2 regions of the Actinospica acidiphila genome follow, and region 2 is predicted to be linked to the other one. Evidence: riboswitches for the same ligand, from Rfam matches in the RefSeq annotation. Region 2 holds a riboswitch; the other holds the start of a gene.
The links. A riboswitch is a leader RNA that binds a small molecule or an ion and turns the genes downstream of it on or off. The one in region 2 is predicted to bind glycine.
Positions count from the first base shown of each region.

Region 1: it holds a riboswitch for glycine, as region 2 does, so the genes downstream of both, gcvP (aminomethyl-transferring glycine dehydrogenase) here and gcvT (glycine cleavage system aminomethyltransferase GcvT) in region 2, are expected to answer to the same signal.

Region 1 covers NZ_JABZEM010000002.1:6,366,592-6,373,832, forward strand. The annotation lists gene ftsR (transcriptional regulator FtsR) at 1-501, shown strand, start outside; gene HXP48_RS28550 (bifunctional nuclease family protein) at 601-1,074, shown strand; gene HXP48_RS28555 (MerR family transcriptional regulator) at 1,262-1,945, shown strand; gene HXP48_RS28560 (DNA polymerase IV) at 2,011-3,411, shown strand; gene HXP48_RS28565 (PRC-barrel domain-containing protein) at 4,319-4,684, opposite strand; glycine riboswitch at 4,798-4,893, shown strand; gene gcvP (aminomethyl-transferring glycine dehydrogenase) at 5,068-7,241, shown strand, end outside.
Region 2 covers NZ_JABZEM010000002.1:2,277,141-2,284,381, reverse strand. The annotation lists gene glyA (serine hydroxymethyltransferase) at 1-539, opposite strand, end outside; gene gcvH (glycine cleavage system protein GcvH) at 554-931, opposite strand; gene gcvT (glycine cleavage system aminomethyltransferase GcvT) at 1,055-2,173, opposite strand; glycine riboswitch at 2,209-2,331, opposite strand; glycine riboswitch at 2,332-2,432, opposite strand; gene HXP48_RS09825 (AAA family ATPase) at 2,656-3,324, shown strand; gene HXP48_RS09820 (enhanced serine sensitivity protein SseB) at 4,160-4,936, shown strand; gene HXP48_RS09815 (enhanced serine sensitivity protein SseB C-terminal domain-containing protein) at 5,043-5,825, shown strand; gene HXP48_RS09810 (ABC transporter substrate-binding protein) at 6,259-7,241, shown strand, end outside.

The DNA of each region.
Region 1 (7,241 bases), 4.1 Mb from region 2:
CACTACCTGCCGCTCAAGGTCATCCGGGAGCACCTGGAGGCCATGGAGCGCGGCGAGGCCCCGCCCCTGCCGGCGCTGAGCCGTCCGGGTGACGGCGAGGACCCCGCCGACTGCGCCCCGGAGACGCCCGGCGCGGCCCGCATCGGGCGCTGCCAGCTGCTCGCCGCCGCCGGCGTGGACGAGCAGCGGCTCGCGGAGTGGGAGTCGTACGGACTGCTCGTCCCGGTTGGGGACGGGGTGTACGACGCGGAGGCGGTCACCGTCGCCGGGCTCCTCACGGAACTGGGGCGGTACGGGATCGAGCCCCGCCACCTGCGCGCCATGAAGGCGGCCGCCGATCGCGAGGCCGGACTGGTGGAGCAGGTCGTCGCGCCGCTGCGGCGCCACCGCAACCCGCAGACCAGGGCGCACGCCGAGGACCGCACCAGGGAACTGGCCGGGCTCACCATGAAGCTGCACGCGGCGCTGGTGCGCTCGGCGCTCGGGATGCGGGGGCCCTGAAGGTCTCGGGCCTCCGGGGAACAGCACAGCGCGGCCCGATCGGCCACCCGATCCGGGCCCGACTACCCAAACGTCCCGGGCACGGCCTAGGGTTGCTGTGTGAACGAGCTCGATGTCGTAGGTGTCCGGGTCGAAATGCCCTCCAACCAACCGATCGTGCTGTTGCGTGAAGTGGGCGGCGACCGCTACCTCCCCATCTGGATCGGCCCAGGGGAGGCGACGGCCATCGCCTTCGCCCAGCAGGGCATGGCGCCCGCACGGCCGCTGACCCACGACCTGTTCAAGGACGTGCTGGAGGCCGTGGGACAGGAGCTCACGGAAGTGCGCATCACCGACCTGCGGGAAGGCGTGTTCTACGCGGAGCTGGTCTTCGCCAGCGGTGTCGAGGTGAGCGCCCGTCCCTCCGACGCCATAGCACTTGCCCTGCGCACGGGAACGCCGATCTACGGAAGCGACACGGTGCTGGACGACGCCGGCATCGCGATTCCGGACGAGCAGGAGGACGAGGTGGAGAAGTTCCGCGAGTTCCTCGACCAGATCTCACCCGAGGACTTCGGGACCAGCAACCAGTGAGCCGTTTCCCGGGGTGCCGCGTCGGCGGCGTCTCGCGCCGAGGACATTCGGCTAGCCTTTCCCCGCGACGGGGCACGGGAAACCACTCTCAGGGTGATTATCACTCGGCGTGCCGAGTGTGGCGATCGTTGACGCACCCTTGGTGACTGCCTACCGTCGAGGAGGCAGGTCAAGGACGGAGGTCGGCGTGAGAAGCAGCGGCGACGGTACGGCTGGGGGTGCCCCCGGACGCGTTTTCGGGGCGGGCGGGCCGTATCCTCCCCAGAGCTTTCCGCCCCGCTCGGGCGGGGGCCATCCCGCGCGTGACGGTGCGATCGATCCCGCTCCGCAGCGGCCGACGGCTGTGCCGGGTGGTGGAGGGGCGGTGGCCATGGCGTCCGAGGAGATCGGCTATCGGGGGCCCACGGCCTGCGCCGCGGCCGGCATCACCTACCGCCAGCTCGACTACTGGGCGCGTACAGGGCTGGTCGAGCCGAGCGTGCGCCCCGCCCACGGGTCCGGCACGCAGCGGCTGTACAGCTTCCGCGACGTCGTCGTGCTGAAGATCGTGAAGCGGTTCCTGGACACCGGCGTGTCCCTGCAGAACATCCGCACCGCCGTCCAGCACCTGCGTGAGCGGGGGTTCGACGACCTGGAGCGCATGACGCTGATGAGCGACGGCGCCACGGTCTACGAGTGCACGTCGCCCGACGAGGTCCACGCCCTGCTCCAGGGCGGCCAGGGCGTCTTCGGCATCGCCGTGGGCGTGGTGTGGCGGGACGTCGAGAGCGCCCTGTCGCAGCTGCACGGCGAGCGGGTCGACACGGGGGAGACCCTCATCGGCCACAACCCGATGGACGAGCTGGCCCGGCGTAGGAACCGCGCGGTCTGAGCCCGCGCCGCGCGGGGCCCGGCCCGGCGAGGACGTTGTCAGTGGCGTAGGGCAGCATCGGAGATGTGAGATCCGCTCCCACGATCCTGCATCTCGACATGGATGCCTTCTACGCCTCGGTGGAGCAGGCGTCCAAGCCGAGTCTGCGCGGCAAGGCCGTGATCGTGGGCGGACTCGGACCCCGCGGTGTGGTCGCCACCGCCTCCTACGAGGCGCGCGTCCATGGCGTCCACTCCGCGATGCCCATGTCCCAGGCCCGGCGGCTCGCGCCGAACGCCGCGTATCTGGTGCCCAGGTTCGCGCTGTACCGCTCGATCAGCGACCAGGTGATGGCGCTGCTGCGCGCCCTGTCACCCCTGGTGGAGCCGCTCAGCCTCGACGAGGCGTTCGTCGACCTGGAGGCCGGGGGCACGGCGTGGGACGAGCGGTCGGCGCGGCTGGTCGGCGCGAAGCTGCGCGCGGACATCCGCGCGGTCACCGGACTGACGGGCTCCGTGGGGCTCGCCGCCTCCAAGATGCTGGCGAAGATCGCGTCGGAGGAGGCCAAGCCGGACGGGCTGGTCGTCATCCGGCCCGGCACCGAGCGGGAGATGCTCGCACCGATGTCCGTGCGGACCCTCCCGGGGGTCGGGCCCGCCACCGGCGACCATCTGCGGCGGGCCGGCATCCACACGGTCGGTGAGATCGCCGAGGCGGGCGAGGACGAGCTGGTGCGGCTGCTGGGCAAGGCCCACGGGCACGCGCTGTACGCGATGGCGCTGGCCCGCGACGACCGGCCCGTCGTCGCCGAGCGCGAGACCAAGTCGGTGTCCGTCGAGGACACGTACGACGTGGACATCCACGACCGGGTGCGGGTCGGCCTCGAGGTGCAACGGCTCGCCGACCGCTGTGTGCGCCGCCTGCGGGGCGCGGGGCTGTCCGGACGCACGATCGTGCTGAAGGTACGGCGGTACGACTTCTCCACGCTGACCCGGTCCGAGACGCTGCGCGGCCCCACCGACGACCTGGCCGTCGTCCGGGAGGCGGCGGCGCGGCTGCTGGACTCGGTGGACACCACGGGTGGCGTACGGCTGCTCGGCGTCGGGGTCAGCGGGCTGGCCGACTACACGCAGGAGGATCTGTTCGCCCAGGCGGCTGGCGGTGCGGGGGAGGAGGCCGCCGACGGCGAGGAGCCCGAGCCCGCGCCCGAGCCGCGCCCGGAGGTCCCGGTGGAGCGGCGCTGGTCCGCGGGCCACGACGTCCGGCACACCGAGTACGGGCACGGATGGGTGCAGGGCAGCGGCCTCGGCCGGGTGACGGTCCGCTTCGAGACACCCGGCTCGGCGCCGGGCCGCGTGAAGACGTTCCGCGTCGACGACCCGGCGTTGGAGGCAGCGGATCCGCTGCCGCTGGTGGAGACGCCACCGGACCTCCCCGAGCCGATGCGACCACCGGAGACGCCTCCGCCTCGTCCTCTGGAAGCGTGACGGCGCGGGCGGGGCCCGCGCCGGGGAGGCGTGACGCCGAGCGGCGCGGGCACGCCGCCCCTGGCCGCCGCGCCGCGCGACGGCCGCCCCACGACAGCGCCGGCCGGATGCCCAGAGAGGCCAGCACCTGCGGAGGTCGGGCAGGGGTCGGCCCTTGTTGCTGCTGTCCCGTGGGCGACCGGATGCGGGTGCCTACGGGCCCGGCTGGCTGCGGGAGGCGACGGCGCTGCATGGGCGGTCGGCTCCGCTGAGGAGCCGGCATTTGCGGAGGTCGGGCCGGAGATCTCGCTGTTGTGCTGCTCCGGCTGGCTGCGCGAGGTCGGTCGGCGGCATGGACGGTCGGCTCCCCTGCGGAGCCGGCACTCGCGGAGCCGCTGCTCACGGCCCTACCGCGGGGCGGGCGTGGACAAGCGCCGGCTCACCGCGTGAGGGCGGCCGCGTGACGTGGTCGGCGGGCTTGCCTCTGGAGCCGGCCTTCGGAGAGGTCGGGCCCGGAAGCTCGCCGTGCTGCCGCTGTCCCGCGGGCGGCCGGATGGCGGCGTCTACGGGGCTCGGCTCGCCACCGCGCGTGCGAGACGGCCCACCGCAGCTCGCGCCCCTCGCGGTGAACCGCGAGACACCGCCGGCGGACGGAGCTGCGCTGTTCCCGGCGATGCGTTGCGGGCCGGTGGTGATCGCCGTGCCTGGGCCGGGCGGCCAGAGCCGGGGCTGTGGGCCGGACGCCGGGTCCCGGGCCGACGGTGGAGCCGGGGCCGGGCGCCGTCAGCCGGTCGAGCCGGGGCCGGGGGCCGTCAGCCTGTCGGGTGGTGGAGGCGGGGCCGGAGGCTGGCGCGTGGGTCGGCGGGGCGGCCGGGGTGCGGGGTGGTGGGACCGGCGGTTGTCGGAGGCGCCGGCCCCGTCGTGTCGGTTACTCCTGGCCCGCCAGTTTGCCGAAGTCGTGGTCCGGGAGCGGGGGAGGGGCGCCCACGTCCAGGCCGTAGTGGTGGTACAGCTGGAGCTCCTGCTCCGGGGACAGGTGGCGGCCGACGCCGAAGTCCGGCGCGTCCTTGATGAGGGACCGTTCGAACGGCACGTGCAGGGCCCCGTCGATCAGCTCGCTGGGTTCCAGGGGCACGAAGGCGTCCCGGCTGAACAGGCCGGTGCGTATCGCGGCCCACTCCGGCACACCGGTGGCGTCGTCGAGGTAGACCTCGTCGATCGTGCCGATGCGGGTGCCGTTGCGGTCGTACGCCTTGCGGCCGATGAGGTGGCGCGGGTCGATGTCGGTCTGCACGGGCCCTCCACTCGTAGCAAACTCATCCGATAGCACTACAGAAAGGCACAATCGGCGGAACGGCCACTCGAAGGCCGGGGTCCGGACCTCGCTGGTACGCTGGCAACGGCCGCTGACCCCGTGCGGGAGAGTCCTCCAGGCACCACCGGAGGCGCCGAAGGAGCAAATCCTCCCCGGAATCTCTCAGGCACACGTACCGCACGGACGAGGTCACTCTGGAAAGCAGGGCGGGTGTCGACGGCTTCCGCTCTCACCGACGGTGAAAACCGGACCGCCAGCGGCGTCCCGGTGAAACTCTCAGGTTGAGATGACAGAGGGGGAGGCCGTCCGGGCACCTGCGCCGTGGTGCCCTCGAAGGTCGTTCGGACCAGGAGGCCTCCTCAATGACTGCCCCCCGTACCCCGCTCTCCGAGCTCGAACAGGGAATCCCCTTCGAGCAGCGCCACATCGGCCCCGACCACGAGGCCCGGGCGAAGATGCTGGCCCAGGTGGGCTACGGCTCGCTCGACGAGCTGACCGCCGCCGCCGTGCCCGACGTCATCAAGAACGCCGACGCGCTGGACCTGCCCGGCGCCCGCAGCGAGGCCGAGGTGCTCGCCGAACTGCGCGGCCTCGCCGACCGCAACCAGGTCCTCGGCTCCATGATCGGCCTGGGCTACTACGGCACGTTCACCCCGCCGGTCATCCTGCGCAACGTCATGGAGAACCCCGCCTGGTACACGGCCTACACGCCGTACCAGCCGGAGATCTCGCAGGGCCGGCTCGAGGCGCTGCTGAACTTCCAGACGATGGTCGCCGAGCTCACCGGTCTGCCGACCTCCGGCGCCTCCCTGCTGGACGAGGGCACCGCCGCCGCCGAGGCGATGGCGCTGTCCCGGCGCATGGGCAAGAACAAGAAGGGCCTGTTCCTGGTCGACGCGGACGCCCTGCCGCAGACGATCGCCGTGATCGAGACGCGTGCCGAGCCGACCGGCGTCGAGGTGGTCGTCGCCGACCTGAGCGACGGCATCCCCGCCGACCTCGACGGCCGTGACATCAACGGCGTCCTGATCCAGTACCCGGGCGCGTCCGGCGCCGTCCGCGACATCAAGCCCGTCATCGACCAGGCGCACGAGCGCGGCGCGCTCGTCACCGTCGCCGCCGACCTGCTCGCCCTCACCCTGCTGAAGTCCCCCGGCGAGCTGGGCGCGGACATCGCGGTGGGCACCACGCAGCGCTTCGGCGTCCCCATGGGCTTCGGCGGACCGCACGCCGGCTACATGGCCGTCCAGGACAAGATGGCCCGCAGCCTGCCCGGCCGCCTCGTGGGCGTCTCCGTCGACGCCGACGGCCACAAGGCGTACCGCCTGGCGCTGCAGACGCGTGAGCAGCACATCCGCCGTGAGAAGGCCACCAGCAACATCTGCACCGCGCAGGTGCTGCTCGCCGTCATGGCCGGCATGTACGCCGTCTACCACGGCCCCGAGGGCCTGCGGACCATCGCCCGCCGCACCCACCGCTACGCCGCGATCCTCGCCGAGGGCCTGCGCTCCGGCGGCGCGGAGGTCGTCCACGGCTCCTTCTTCGACACCCTCACCGTGCGGGTCGCCGGCCGGGCCGCCGAGGTCGTCGCCGCCGCCCGCGACAACGGCGTCAACCTGCGCCTCGTCGACGCCGACACCGTCTCCGTCGCCTGCGACGAGACCACCACCCGCGACCAGCTCGCCGCCGTGTGGCGCGCCTTCGGCGTCGAGGCCGACGTCGAGTCCCTGGACGCCGCCGCGCGGGAGGACGCCCTGCCGGACGCGCTGCTGCGCACCGACGACTACCTCACCCACCCGGTCTTCCACCAGCACCGCTCCGAGACGGCCATGCTGCGCTACCTGCGCCGCCTCGCCGACCGCGACTACGCGCTGGACCGCGGCATGATCCCGCTGGGCTCCTGCACCATGAAGCTCAACGCGACCACCGAGATGGAGCCGGTCACCTGGCCCGAGTTCGGCCAACTGCACCCGTTCGTCCCGGCCGAGCAGGCCGAGGGCTACCTCACGCTCATCCGCGAGCTGGAGGAACGTCTCGCCGAGGTCACCGGCTACGACAAGGTGTCCCTCCAGCCCAACGCCGGCTCCCAGGGCGAGCTGGCCGGCCTGCTCGCCGTCCGCGGCTACCACCGCGCCAACGGCGACGAGCAGCGCACCGTCTGCCTCATCCCGTCCTCCGCGCACGGCACCAACGCCGCGTCCGCCGTGATGGCCGGCATGAAGGTCGTCGTCGTCAAGACCGCCGAGAACGGCGAGGTCGACGTCGAGGACCTGCGCGCCAAGATCGAGCAGCACCGCGACGAGCTGGCCGTGCTGATGATCACCTACCCGTCGACGCACGGCGTCTTCGAGGAGCACGTCGCCGACATCTGCGCCCAGGTGCACGAGGCCGGCGGCCAGGTGTACGTCGACGGCGCCAACCTCAACGCCCTGGTCGGCCTGGCCAAGCCCGGCCACTTCGGCGGCGACGTCTCGCACCTGAACCTGCACAAGACGTTCTGCATCCCGCACGGCGGCGGCGGCCCCGGCGTCGGCCC
Region 2 (7,241 bases):
TGACGCGGGTACGCCGACCAGCCGGCGACGATCAGCTTCGGCTTGTTCTCCTTGGCGAGACGCTCGACCTCGGCCATGTCGACCTGGCCGTCGTCGCCCACGTGGTACGCGACCACGTTGTAGAGCTTGCCGGAGAAGTTGATCTTCATTCCGTGGGTCAGGTGCCCGCCGTGCGCGAGGTTCAGACCCATGATCGTGTCACCCGGCTTGAGCAGGGCGAACATGGCGGCCGCGTTGGCCTGGGCGCCCGAGTGCGGCTGGACGTTGGCGTGCTCGGCGCCGAACAGTTCCTTCACCCGGTCGATGGCGATCTGCTCGATCACGTCGACGTGCTCGCAGCCGCCGTAGTAGCGGCGGCCGGGGTAGCCCTCGGCGTACTTGTTGGTCAGGACCGAGCCCTGGGCCTCCATGACCGCGACCGGGGCGAAGTTCTCCGAGGCGATCATCTCGAGGGTGGACTGCTGCCGGTGCAGCTCGGCGTCGACCGCGGCGGCGACCGCCGGGTCGAGCTCGTGCAGGGGCGTGTTCAGAAGCGACATGCGGATCCGGCTCCTCAGCCCGCGGTGAACGCGTCGTACTCGGCGGCGGACAGCAGGTCGGCCGGCTCGTCGGTGATCCGCACCTTGAACAGCCAGCCGCCCTCGAAGGGGGCCGAGTTCACGAGCGCCGGGTCGTTCACCACGTCCTCGTTGACCTCGGTGACCTCGCCGGAGACGGGGGAGTACAGGTCGCTGACGGACTTGGTGGACTCCAGCTCGCCGCAGGTCTCGCCCGCGCTCACCGTGTCACCGACCTCGGGGAGCTGGACGAAGACCACGTCGCCGAGCGCGTTGGCCGCGTGCTCCGTGATGCCGACCGTCGACACGCCGTCCTCGGCGGCCGACAGCCACTCGTGCTCCTTGCTGTAGCGCAGCTGCTGGGGGTTGCTCATGGCCTGAATTCTCCTGTACGCGGGAAACTGCTGATGACGGGGAGGGCGCGGGACGCGGCCGGACGGGTGGCACACCCGGGCCACGGACGCGCGGGGACGGCCCGGAGGCTGCCTACGACGGTGTCACTTCTGCCGCTTGTAGAACGGCAGCGCCACGACGTCGTACGGCTCGTGGCTGCCGCGGATGTCCACACCGACGCCCTCGGCGCCCGGCTCCGCGTGGGCGGCGTCGACGTAGGCCATGGCGATCGGCTTCCCCAGGGTGGGGGAGGGGGCGCCGGAGGTGACCTCGCCGATCCGCTCGCCGCCGGCGACCACCGCGTACCCGGCGCGCGGCACCCGGCGGCCGTGGGCGACCAGGCCGACCAGGACGCGCGGCGGGTTCTTCGCGGCGCGCTCCGCGGCCTCGGCGAGGGCGGCGCGGCCCACGAAGTCGCCCTCCTTCTCGAACTTCACCACCCGGCCGAGACCGGCGTCGAAGGGCGTGAGGGAGGTGCTCAGCTCGTTGCCGTACAGCGGCATGCCCGCCTCGAGGCGGAGCGTGTCCCGGCAGGACAGACCGCACGGGACCAGCCCGTGGCCCTCACCCGCCTTGGTCAGCGCCTGCCACAGCTCCACGGCGTGCTCCGGCTTCACGAACAGCTCGAAGCCGTCCTCGCCGGTGTAGCCGGTGCGGGCGATCAGCGCGGGGACCCCGGCCACGGTGCCCGGCAGGCCGGCGTAGTACTTCAGGCCGTCCAGGTCGGCGTCGGTGAGGGAGCGCAGGATCGCCGGAGACTCGGGGCCCTGCACGGCCAGCAGCGCGTAGGCGTCGCGGTCGTCGCGCACCTCGGCGTCGAAGCCCGCGGCCCGCTCGGTCAGCGCGTCCAGGACCACTTGGGCGTTGGAGGCGTTGGCCACGACCATGTACTCGGTGTCGCCCAGCCGGTAGACGATCAGGTCGTCCAGGATGCCGCCGTCCTCACGGCAGATCATGGTGTAGCGGGCGCGGCCCGGCTTCACCCCCGAGATGTTGCCGACCAGCGCGAAGTCCAGCAGCGCGGCGGCCTGCGGGCCGGTGACCGTGATCTCGCCCATGTGCGAGAGGTCGAACAGGCCGGCCCTCGTGCGCACGGCGTTGTGCTCGTCCCGCTCGGAGCCGTAGCGCAGGGGCATGTCCCAGCCGGCGAAGTCGGTCATCGTCGCGCCGAGCGACCGATGCAGGGCATCGAGCGCGGTGCGGCGGGGTTCGTTACTGCTCATCGGTCGGTCTCCCAGGGGCATGACAGCGAGGTCGTTCCTCCCCATCTGTCATCGGAACCTGAGAGGTTCGCCATGACCACCGGTGACACGGCGATCAGGACTTGCACCTTGGGTGGGGCCCCGGAGCACTGCCACGGCGGCCCGCTTTTCAGATGTGCCTCGCCCGCGCGGTAACGGTGCCTGAGAGATTCAAGGGAGGGACTTGCTCCTTCGGCGCCCCGGCGGCACACGGTGCCGGGGACTCTCCCGCGCGGATTCAAACGGCCGGTATGCAGTTGGCGCGCACATCATTGCACGCATCGGGGGACACCGGCAGGGGGACCCTTGCCGGGCGTGCACCGCTCGTGCAGGCTCGGTCACAGGGAGCTGTGACAGGCCTGTAGCGGTATGAGCACGCAACCGCGAGCGACCTGGCATTACCTTCTCTTTACACGCTGCGGGGATCGGACACCGTATCCGGCCCCAGGGGGAGGACGACCACGGTGAACAGGCCCACGGCGTACGCCGCCACCACAGGCGTGGCGCTGCCGCGGCAGCACGCCCACCGGGCCGGCGGCGCCCGTGACACGGCGCCCGCCGCCCTCGTCCAGGACCTGCGCGCCCGCTCCGGACGCAGCCCCCGCGCCCTGCTCTTCGGCCCCCGTGACCTCGTCGTCGTCACCGGACTGCCCGGCAGCGGCAAGTCCACGCTGATGCGGCGCACGGTGCACGAGGACCGCGTCGACTCCCAGGACGCCCGTGACCGCTGGGACCGCCGCATGCCCCGCCTCCTGCCGTACGCGGTCTACCGCCCGCTGGTCCGGCTCGCCCACTACGCGGGACTGCGCCGCGTGCTGCGCTCAGGCCGGCCCGTCGTCGTGCACGACTGCGGCACCCAGGCCTGGGTACGGCGCTGGCTGGCCCGCGAGGCCCGCCGCCGCGGGGCCGCACTGCATCTGCTGCTCCTCGACGTCCCGCCCGAGGAGGCACTGGCCGGGCAGTTGGAGCGCGGCCGGGGCGTCTCGCGCTACGCCTTCCGCCGCCACCGCACGGCGTGCGGACGGCTGCTCGACGCGGTGGAGTCAGGACGCGTGCCGGAGGGCTGCGCCTCGGCGGTGCTCGTCGACCGGGACGCGGCGAACGCCTTGCGGCGCATCGGCTTCACCGGCTGACTGGCCGACGCACGTCTGGTGGGGGGCCGGCTCCGCCGGCTGATCGAAACGCCGTACGTCCGCTGCCGGGTCGGCTCCACCGGCCGACCGGCAGGCGCACGCCCCGCGTCGGGCCGGCTTCACCGGGCTGATCGAGCGGCGTATGTCCGGTGCACCGGGGCGGTGGCACCGGCTGGCGGGTCGGCGCACGTCCTGTGCCGGGTCGGCTTCCACGGCCGACCGGCAGGCGTACGCCCCGCGTCGGGCCGGCTTCGGCGGCTGGCGGGTCAGCGCACGTCCGGTGCGGGGGCGGCGGCACCCGCTGATCGATGGCGCACGTCCTGTGCCGGGCCGGCTGACCGGCAGGCGCACGCCCCGCATCGAGCAGGCTTCACCGGTTGACGGGTCGGCGCATGCCTTGTGCCGGGGCGGTGGCATCGGCTGACCGGACGGCGCACGTCCTGTGCGGGGTCGGCTTCGCCGGTCGACGGGTCGGCGTACGCCCCGCGTCGGGCCGGCTTCACCGCCTGGCGGGTCGGAGCCTTGCGCCGGGGCGGTGGCATCGGCTGACGGTCGGCGCACGTCCTGCGTCAGGCCGGTTTCACCGGCTGGCGGGTCGGCGCACGCCCTGTGCGGGGTCGGCTTCGCCGGCTGGCGGGTCGGCGCACGTCCTGTGCCGGGTCGGCTTCGCCGGCGGACGGGCCGGCGCACGTCATGTGCGGGGTCGGCTTCGCCGGTCGACGGGGCGGTGCACGTGCCGGGGCGGTTCCGCCGGCCGACCGGACGGCGAGCGCCCCGCGCGGGACCGGCTAGCCTTTCCGCCAAGCAGTGGCATCAGGCAGACGGTGGGCGACAGATGGACTTCCCGGCGGACAACCCGGAGCGGACGCACTTCCACCCGCACGGCGGGTGGCCCGGCAACGAACTGGAGGAGGCGCTCTCCGCCTCCCTCGGCGTCCCCTCGGCGGGAGCCCGCATCGTCGAGGTCCTCGGCCGCAGCTTCGTGTGGGTGCCCCTGCCCAACGGGGGCGGTCCGCACAGCGGCCCCCTCGACCTGCCCACCATGGAGTTGGACGGCCAGGCGTACGTGCCGGTCTTCAGCTCCGAGGAGCAGTTCCGTCAGGTCGTCGGCGCCCACATGGGCTGCACCATCGCCCCCGCCGTGGAGTTCGCCCGCGGACTGCCGCCGCAGGCCGGCATCGTGGTCAACCCGGGCGGCACGGTCGCCGTCCCGCTGCCGCCGGCCGCGGTGGCCGAGCTGTGCCGGGCGGGGCGCACCCCGCTCGACGGCGCCGCGAGCGGCGGCCGGGTCCGGCTGTTCGAACCGGACTGGCAGGACGACCCGGTGGACTTCCTCGCCGCCGCCTCGCAGGAGTTCGACGCCCTCGGCGTGGTGGCGACCGCCCGCCGCTGCCTGGCCGCCGTCGAGACGGCCGACCCCGTGCTGTTCGTCGGCGTGGAGCTGCTGCACTGGGAGGGCGACCCGCGCGCGCTGCCCCTGGACGCCCTCGGCCGGGCGCTGGGCCGCAGCCCCGCCCGCTGGCCGGTCAACCTCGTCGTCCTCGACGTGGCCCAGGACCCGGTCGCCGACTGGCTGCGCGCCAAGGTCCGCCCCTTCTACCAGCGTGCCTGACGCGCCGCCGCCCCGTCTTCCGCGCACTGACCGCAGACCGCCGGAGGCCGTCGGCATAAGCTAGGGAGCATTGGCCGGAAGGGTGTTGTACGGAGGGGCGATACAAGTGAGCGCTGGCACCGCGGCGGCCGGACAGGTCGAGCACATGCTGCGCCAGGTGACGCCCGGGCGTTACGACGCCTACGAGGCCTTGCTGCGCGCCCTCGCCACCCCCTCGTCCGGCAGGGTCTGGATGCTGCTCTGGCACGGCCAGGCCGGCTCGCCCGACGCCCAGTACGGGACCATGGAGGTCGACGGGCACGGCTACGCGCCCTGCGTGACCTCCGCCCAGGAGCTGTCCGCCAGCGGCTGGAACCGCTCGTACGAGGTGGTCGACGGGCTCGAGGTGGCCCGCGCGCTCTACCTGGACCGCCACGGCCTCTGGCTCAACCCGCACGCGCCCGGCGGCGGCGTCGGCATCCCCTGGCTCGACCTGCGCCGCATCGCCGGCGGACTCGACCAGCAGCCCGCGGGACCGCTGCAGCTGTCCGAACCGGCCATCGAGATCCCGCAGTTCTACGCTCTCCTCGCGCAGAACGCCCACCGCACCCCGGCCGTGCGCGCGCTGCGCCGCGCCTGGGTGCAGCCCGCGCTGGGCGCCCCGTACCTCGCCATCGGCCTGGACGTGTACGACACCTCGCCGCCCGCCGTGGAGTCGGTGCGGCAGATGATGCGGCAGTCGCTGCCCGCGGTGCCCGACGGTCTGCCGGTCTCCACCGTCGCCCTGTCCGACGAGCACGACCCGGTCGCGATGTGGCTGCGCGTCAACGGGCGTCCGTTCTACGACCGTGAGGCGCACGCCCCGGCCCCCGCCGCGGGCTACGGCTATCCGCCCGCGCACCACCTCTGACCGGTACGTCTTCCCGAGGCCCCCGGCGCGGCACCCCCGCCGCCGAGGGCCTCGCGCGTGGTGACGCAGCGTCACGGTGTCCAGCATGTGGACACTGGAGGTGGGTGTGGCGCCCGTCCTGGGGCCGTCCACAGCTGATCCCATGTCAGATTCTGTCGGATGCGGTCAGCTACCTCACGCTGACCCCCTGTCACCTGCGGTTTCACCGCGCCTTCACGCCATCCGAGCCCGAATGGGCGGCACTTGGGGCGTCGTCGTTTGTGTCGCCGGTGTTAAATCATCGCGCGAAGATGCCGGAACAGTCCCTTATGTCGACTGTTCAGATCTCAGGTAGGTATCACCGCTATCCGGACTGTTCCTGACTCACTGCGAACGTCTGTAGTGTTCGGCCGGTCAAGATGCATCCACATAGCGGACCCGGAGTGGCCCCAGTATGCGCATATTCAAGACCCGAGCCGTTCGGGCGATCACGGCCGCGGTCGCGGTCGGCCTGATCGCCACGGGCTGCGCCAGCGAGCGGGACAGTGACAACGAGAGCGGCGGCAAGAAGGACACCTTCGTGTTCGCCGGTGCGGGCGACCCGGGATCCCTGGACCCTGCCCTCGCGAGCGACGGTGAAACCTTCCGCGTGACCCGCCAGGCGTTCGAGGCCCTCCTCGAGCACGAGTCGGGCGGCACCAAGCTGGTCGGCGGCCTCGCCGAGACCTGGTCGAGCAACGACGCGGGCACCGTCTGGACCTTCAACCTCCGCAAGGGCGTGAAGTTCCACGACGGCGAGGCGTTCAACGCCGCCGCGGTCTGCGCCAACTACGACCACTGGTTCAACTGGAAGGGCACCTACCAGTCGAGCGCGGTCTCCTACTACTGGCAGACCATCATGGGCGGGTTCGCGAAGAACGAGGACCCGGAGACGCCCGAGGCGAACTACAAGAGCTGCACCGCGAAGGACGAGAACACCGCCGTCATCGAGGTCAAGCAGCCCTCCGCCAACCTCCCCGGCGGCTTCTCGCTGAACGCCCTCGCCATCCACTCGCCGAAGGCGATCAAGGAGTACGAGAAGCAGGAGGCGACCGCCAAGGGCGACGCCATCACGTACCCCAAGTACAGCCAGGAGGCCGGCACGGTCGCCGGTACCGGCCCGTACAAGATCGTCAAGTGGAACAAGGGCAACAAGGAAGTCACCCTCGAGCGCTTCGACGACTACTGGGGCGACAAGGCCAAGATCAAGAACCTGGTCTTCCGCACGATCGACACCGAGGAGGGCCGCCGCCAGGCGCTCCAGGCCGGTGACATCGACGGCTACGACCTCGTCGCTCCGGCCGACGTCAAGACCCTCGAGAACGAGGGCTACGTCGTCCCGACCCGTGGCGTCTTCAACCTCTTCTACGTGGGCATGAGCCAGTCGGCCAACCCCGC